Regions from separate parts of the Pseudoalteromonas sp. T1lg10 genome, predicted to be linked through region 2. Evidence: riboswitches for the same ligand, from Rfam matches in the RefSeq annotation. Region 2 holds a riboswitch; the other holds the start of a gene.
The links. Region 2 has a riboswitch for lysine ahead of dapA (4-hydroxy-tetrahydrodipicolinate synthase). Riboswitches for the same ligand answer to the same signal wherever they lie in the genome.
Positions count from the first base shown of each region.

Region 1: linked by a shared signal. The riboswitch ahead of lysC (lysine-sensitive aspartokinase 3) and the one ahead of dapA (4-hydroxy-tetrahydrodipicolinate synthase) in region 2 are both predicted to bind lysine.

Region 1 is NZ_PQBV01000005.1:96,376-99,787, reverse strand. Features, by position in the region: gene C2M17_RS05420 (4'-phosphopantetheinyl transferase family protein) at 1-206, shown strand, start outside; gene lysC (lysine-sensitive aspartokinase 3) at 175-1,479, opposite strand; lysine riboswitch at 1,618-1,790, opposite strand; gene C2M17_RS05410 (2-dehydropantoate 2-reductase) at 2,033-3,031, opposite strand; gene nhaD (sodium:proton antiporter NhaD) at 3,216-3,412, opposite strand, start outside.
Region 2 is NZ_PQBV01000004.1:29,251-32,662, forward strand. Features, by position in the region: gene C2M17_RS02480 (PLP-dependent decarboxylase) at 1-342, opposite strand, end outside; gene C2M17_RS02485 (2,3,4,5-tetrahydropyridine-2,6-dicarboxylate N-succinyltransferase) at 342-1,082, opposite strand; gene dapA (4-hydroxy-tetrahydrodipicolinate synthase) at 1,090-1,986, opposite strand; lysine riboswitch at 2,115-2,305, opposite strand; gene C2M17_RS02495 (TraB/GumN family protein) at 2,437-3,312, opposite strand.

The DNA of each region.
Region 1 (3,412 bases), on a different contig from region 2:
TTCGAGTGTGGACGTTAAAAGAAGCCTATGCCAAGGCCGCTAAACAAAGTATCAGTACGCTGCTTAGCCAGCCTATACTGCCCTTGCTTGAACGCTGCCCGGCACAGGTTTATTGTCAGCAATGGCGGCAATTTGATCTTAGTTTGATCACCGCCAAAACCGAGGTAGAAGTGATCAGGCTTGCTCCAGCAGCTGCTGGTGAATAGCCTGCACCACCTGATCCGATTGTCCTTGCTCTACCAAGAAGCACAGGTTGTGCTTTGAAGCGCCATGACAGATCAGGCGAATATCAAAGCCGCTCAGCACCCGCATCAGATTTAGCTCGCTTTGGCGCAGCTGAATCTCAGAGCCAATTAGGGCCACCAAGGCAAGATTGGTTTCCACGCTGACATGACAAAACTCACCTAAACGCTCCAGCGCTTCCTGATCAAGCTCGGGGCGACTGGCGTTCGGCGCATTATCCAGGGTAACGGCAACGCTGATCTCAGAAGTCGTGACCAGATCAACAGAAATTTTATATTCGCTGAGGATAGTAAACACCCGCGCCAAGAAACCACTGGCCAAGAGCATTTCCGGGCTTTTCAGCGTCAATAGCAGCTGGTTCTTGCGCTGCGTCACGGCGCGTACGCCGGCGATCAATTCACTACTGGGCACCTTCTCAATCCAGGTACCACCCCCTTGCGGGTCCTGGCTGGAGCCCACAAATACGCCAATACCGCTGCGCGCAGCCGGTAAAATAGTCGCCGGGTGTAATACCTTGGCGCCGAAGGTTGCCATTTCCGCGGCCTCGTCAAAGGTCAGGTGGGCAATCGGCTTGGCCTTATTACACAAACGCGGATCTGTGCTGTATATACCTATTACATCGGTCCAAATATGAATATTACTGGCACCACAGGCCTCCGCCAACAGGGCCGCGCTGTAGTCCGAGCCGCCACGGCCCAAGGTGGTGGTTTCACCGTATTCATCTGAGCCGATAAAGCCCTGAGTCACCACCACCTGCTCGCTAAGCAGTGGCACCAACTCAGCCTGGGCCCTAATTCGGGTTTGGGTGATATCCGGTTGCGCTTTACCAAACTGGCTGTCGGTTTTAAGTACCGATCGCACGTCAAAGCGACTTGAGGCCACGCCTTTATCACGCAGCACCTGGGTAAATAAATACGAAGATAAACGCTCGCCGAAACTAAGCAACTCATCGCGCTGGACATTGGTTAGTGGCACGTTTTGCGTAGAGTTCGAGGCGCTGTGTTTAAAATCATTGAGGGTAGTATCGAAGCCATGGGCAAGATCCGCATCCAGACTCAGGCACTCAATAATATTGAGTTGGATGGCAATAACACCATCAATATGCGCTTGGCGCTCTTCATTGCTAAGCCCGGTTTGACACAAGGCCACCAGATGATTGGTAACCCCGGCGCTGGCACTAACAACCACGATGCGCACGTGTGAGTCGGCAGCAATAATACCGGCACAACGGCTCATCGCTTCATGATCGGCTACTGAGGTGCCGCCGATTTGGCGACGGTAAATTCCTGATTCATTTTCTCTCCGAGATGAAAAATAGCTTATTTTTCAAATACAATCAGGAGAACTTGGCAAGACTAAAAGAAAGGTATGTCCATTGCCAGAAGCCCTCCACCCAAACAGGTGACAGTTCCGAGGATTCAGCCTCAAGAACCGAAAGCCATTGTGACGAGCAATGTACTTCCTCGGCGATAGTCTCCCTCATAAACGGTCGTTGGCCTACGTCTGCCTCGCGTCTACTACCTAGCTATCGCACCTCTTCTGCTACAGATTTACGGCATGAGCCGCAAACCCGAGCTAGGAATTTAACGTTTGGATGGCTGGATGTCAATCACCCTTAGGTCGAGCATGGGCACTTAATTTTTGCTTATACCAATTCTGTTAAGTATGTGATCAGAGATAGCGCTGGATAATTGATATGATCACAAGGCGGAATTTTTCTTATGTAGTTATTCTACATCGAAAAATTCCAACACAGTGAGCATGATATTTAGCCCGCTAGAATGATTAGCTATTTAAGTGAATTGGTATTCCTGGCCAGCAGCAAATCGGCAAGCTTAACAACACCGCCCCGCTCTAACTTTTCAATACAGGCAACAATGGCCGAATTTACGGGAGTGGCTACCCCGTGGCGCTGACCAAGTGCGACCACGGCGCCGTTGAGATAGGCGATTTCCGTTTTGCGTCCCGCCTGAATATCTTCCCACATGGACGAGCGCGCCTTGGGGTCGATATCCAACATGGCAGAGGCAAGGCGCCTAAATAACCAATTGGGTAAGCTCAACACACGGGGCACTAAGGCAGGTTTAACCTTGGTAAATTGCGCCAGCTCAATATTCATGGCCTTACATACCGCCAGCCATTCCTTCATGGCCGCCGCTAACACACGTCTTAGGGCTTTATTTTCCAGCTCCTGCTTGATGGGCATATCCGCCACCGCATTAAGGGCGTTATTAAGGTTTAACAGCAGCTTGCCGTAGATCACTGGCGTCATCTGCGCCTTTAATTCGCAGTTAAAGCCGTGCTCACGCAAAGTCTTGGCGATATGCTCCGTGCCTGGGGTTTTAGCAAATACAAATTCGCCCTCGGTGCCCTTATGAAAATGCGCGCCCTGTTGCAATACGTTAAACGGGGTAATGCCAAACACACAGGTGCGCTCCGCTAGCCTATCTTGGATTGCCTCAAAGCTACCTAGGCCATTTTGCATAAAGACCAGCTCGGAAGACTTATGGGTTATAGCCAGCAGTTGGGGCAGTGCCTGGGGCAATTGATGGCACTTCAAAGTGACAAAAACCACATCAAACAGCTGCTCGCCAGGCTCGGTGATAAGCTCATCCGGCATCACAGTTTTATCCAGCCCCTGGTAGTCACTGATATGAATGCCGCCATTAGCAATAATGGCGTCTTTAATCCGTGCCCGGCATATCAGGGATACATCAAGCTGTGCCGCGCTTAATAACGCGCCCAAATAACACCCCGTTGAACCGGCACCAAAAACCGCAATACGCATAAGTCACCTTTATTAACCTGGTCAATAAGTTACCTGATATGTTCATAGTGCTGTAAGTTTAAGCTCGCGGCAATGATCGATAGAATTTTAATTGTACTAATGTGTATGAGCAACGGCAGAAACAAAAAGACCACCTGGGTTTAAGCCTAGATGGTCTTTAAAGAAAATGCGGATGCCGTCGCCGTTACACGAATGAACCCATGTAGAAAGCGCCCACATAACCCACAGAATAAGCTATCAAAAGATAGAAGCTATTACGCAGGTAGCTACCGAAGGTTAAATCGCGCACCTTGCTCATGGCGATAATACCCGCCGCCGAGCCTATTACTAACATGGAGCCACCTACACCGGTCGCATAGGTAAATGCCAGCCAGTTTTGCG
Region 2 (3,412 bases):
CACAAAGGTGCGCACGCCAAGGGCGATAAACTCATCGATTTGTCGCTTTGATTTCGCCGGGCCGGTATTCAACACCTGCTCCGGGTTAATTTGTTGTGCCAGTACCTGATGCAATTCGCCACTGCTGGCCACGTCAAACTGAAAGCCCGCTTTGGCCAGGGTGCGGATAATACGCGACAAGGGGTTGGCCTTTACCGCATACCAGAGCTTGACCACGTCTTGGGCCATCAGCTTATCCAGGTGCTGGCGTAAGGCGTCAAGATCGTAGACAAAGCATGGCTCCATCTGCTCTTGGGCGATGCACTCAAGGTGCGTTTGCAATTCGGTACCGACAGGAAGCATTAGCGTAATACCTCTTCCAGCGCGAGTGATGCATCGCTTTGCTCATCGCGGTATTTCACGATTAGGGCACAACTCATCGACAGGCCTTGTTCACGCCCCCAGGCGCTTGAGCTTGGACGTGAGCCCGGGATCACTATGGCGTTTTCCGGGATGGGTTCCCCCTTGTTGAGCTGGCGCTCATTGACACAGTCGTACACCGGAATGGTGGCACTTAGGCGCACACCCGGCGCCAGTACTGCGCCTTTTTTCACGACCACGCCTTCAACGATAACGCAGCCGGCGCCAATAAAGGCGTCGTCTTCGATCACCACAGGGCTGGCACCGATAGGCTCTAATACGCCACCGAGTTGCACCGCGGCGCTAAGGTGCACATTTTTACCCACCTGAGCACAAGAGCCCACAAGCGCATGGCTGTCGACCATGGTGCCTTCATCGACAAAGGCGCCAATATTGACATAGGCCGGTGGCATTATGATGGTGCCAGGGGCCACATAGGCGCCGCGACGCACCGAGGTACCGCCCGGTACCATGCGAACATTGTCTTCGGCGCTAAAACCGCGCGGTGCCAGGTTGTCTTTATCGACAAAACCGCCGGGGAATTCGGTATTGGTGCCGTTTTTAAAGGCTTCAAGAATGCCTTGCTTAACCTCGATATTGGCCTGCCATTGACCATTTTCGTCTTGTGATGCGGCGCGAACGGCGCCCGTTTCTAAATTATTAAGAAGTTCTAACCAGCTCATGAAAATATTAAACCTGTGTTGAATGCCAAGATGTGATGCTGTCGTGTACGCGTAAAAGTGGTTGTAAATCGCTTAGCTCCGCATGAGTTAACGGGGCGCGCAGAGTTGGCGTATTGATGCGCCCAAGGGCGTGTAACAAGCACTTTGTCGGAATAGGGTTGCTGACATGAAAGAGCGCCGCCACCGCCTCGCGCCAATGCAAAAAGGCATTGTGGCTTTGCCCTTGCAGGCTTAACTGCACAAAACGGTGCGTTGCTTGCGGCCACACGTTGGCAGCAACCGAGACCAAACCGGCGGCGCCGGCCTGAGCGTAATAGGGGATCAATGCATCGTCGCCGCTAAAAATAGCCAGTTGCGGTGCCGCAAGACGATATTGCTCAAAGCAGTCGATGCTGCCGCTGGCTTCTTTCAGTGCCCAGCAGCGCGGGTGATCTTGCAACTTGCCGAGTACCTGTGGGTCCAGGCTGACCGCGGCGCGGCCGGGGACGTTGTAAAGCATGCAGGGGTGTTTGCTGGCATCAAGCAGAGCGCGAAACCAGAGCTCTTGTCCTACCGGACCGGGCTTGGCATACAAGGGAGCGCCAAGCAAATAAGCGTCTATCGGGTAGTCATTACAGAAGGCCAGCCATTGGCGCTGTGCTTCAAGGTTGTAGCCACCTACACCGACCATAATCGGGGTGTTTAGTTCCAGGGCGCAAATGTGTTGCACCACGGCTTGTTGCTCGGCCACATCCAGGGCCAGGGCTTCGCCAGTAGAGCCCAGGATCAGCACGCCATTACCGGCTGCCGCTTGTTCTTGTGCCAGCGCGCTTAGGGCGTCAAAATCTATGCTGCCATCTTCAAGCAGCGGGGTGATCAGTGCTGTCCACAGCACAGTGTGTGATAACGATTGAGTAGTTGTCATCTCATCCGAACTTAGTGCGAGTTCGAGAGCAACAAAGGGAAGTGGTTTCCGCATTCGCCGACTCGAACAGGTTAAATTCGAAGAGCGAATGGGCTTAGACGTAACAAAGCCTGCCGGCCTGTTATGTTAAGACCAGAAGCTCTCCACCAAATATATAGCAATGTGTGCTATTGGTGACAGTCGCCGGGATTCAACCCAAGCGCCCGAGGGAGTATTAAGCAATTTACCTCACCTCTCGGCGTACATCCCCCTCATTATGAGTCGTTGGAGTTTGCTCTCCTCATCATAACTACCTGGATGACGCACCTCTTCTAGCCCTTGCGGCCATCTAAATGGCCGAATCAATAGGGTGCTTTTTTATTCAAACACTTTCCATGCCACGCTGTCAACGCCCATGGCGACACAAATTTTCACGCCTCCCCATGTTGTTTGGCGCGCATGGGTTTGAAATTAGATGCGCGAGACCTTAAAACCTTGTGCCTGTAGCAGCTTGATTAAGCCGTTTTCTTCACCCAGATGCAGGGCGCCAACGGCGATAAATAATGATTGCTCCTGCAGTGTTTTTTCCAATTTTTTTATCCACTTATGGTTGCGCTCAATTAAGAGTACATGTTCATTAAGCTGGCCATATTCGGAGTCGTCAAAGGACTGTTCATAGGCCTCGGTGAGCACGGATGTTTCGCCCTTTTTCCAGCCGTTGATCAGACGTAAAAAACTCTCATCAAATTGATTGAGCTGGCGGAAGGTATCGGCAACCATGAGGTCCGAATGCTCTTCTAGTACGGTAAACATTTCCAGTTGTTGTTCGAGAGATTCCAGCTCGATAATGGCCTTGTTTTTTTGTTTGGCGCTGGCCAGTACTTGCTTATCTATGCCGAATTCGTCTGAATAACCGGCATTTTGCAGCTCAATCTGCATCATTGTCAGTAGCACGGCCCAGGGTTTTAACGAGGAAAACATCTTGATATTAATATTTTTTTCGCCAAAGTATTGGTCCAGCTTCTGGTAGCTTTGCGGGCTTAGCTCCGAGTCCAGAGTACGGCCATTTTGCAGCATTAAAAACGGCATGGAGCGCTGTTGAATTTGCACCGCAGACAGGGCAGTTAAATCAACTTCCACCACCACAGCATCGCTGTTGCTTATGGCTTTTTCTATCTTTTGTGGCAGGCCCTTCATGCTGGTGTCGCCAACATGTACTGTGCCGAATAAGTACGAGGTTTTTCCCTGCTTTTCCACCTGCCACAAAGCCGGTGTCAGTTCGGCGAAAGCGGGCTGGGTAAAAATAATAAACAGGCAAAAGAGCCAAAATGCAGTTAATTTTTTCATCGTGTCATCCTTAAACTAGAGTCGCCTCTGAGTGTAACCCGAGTTAACTCATAAAACCCATTGACCGAAAAATAATTGCGAGAAATTAATCAGCTAGTGC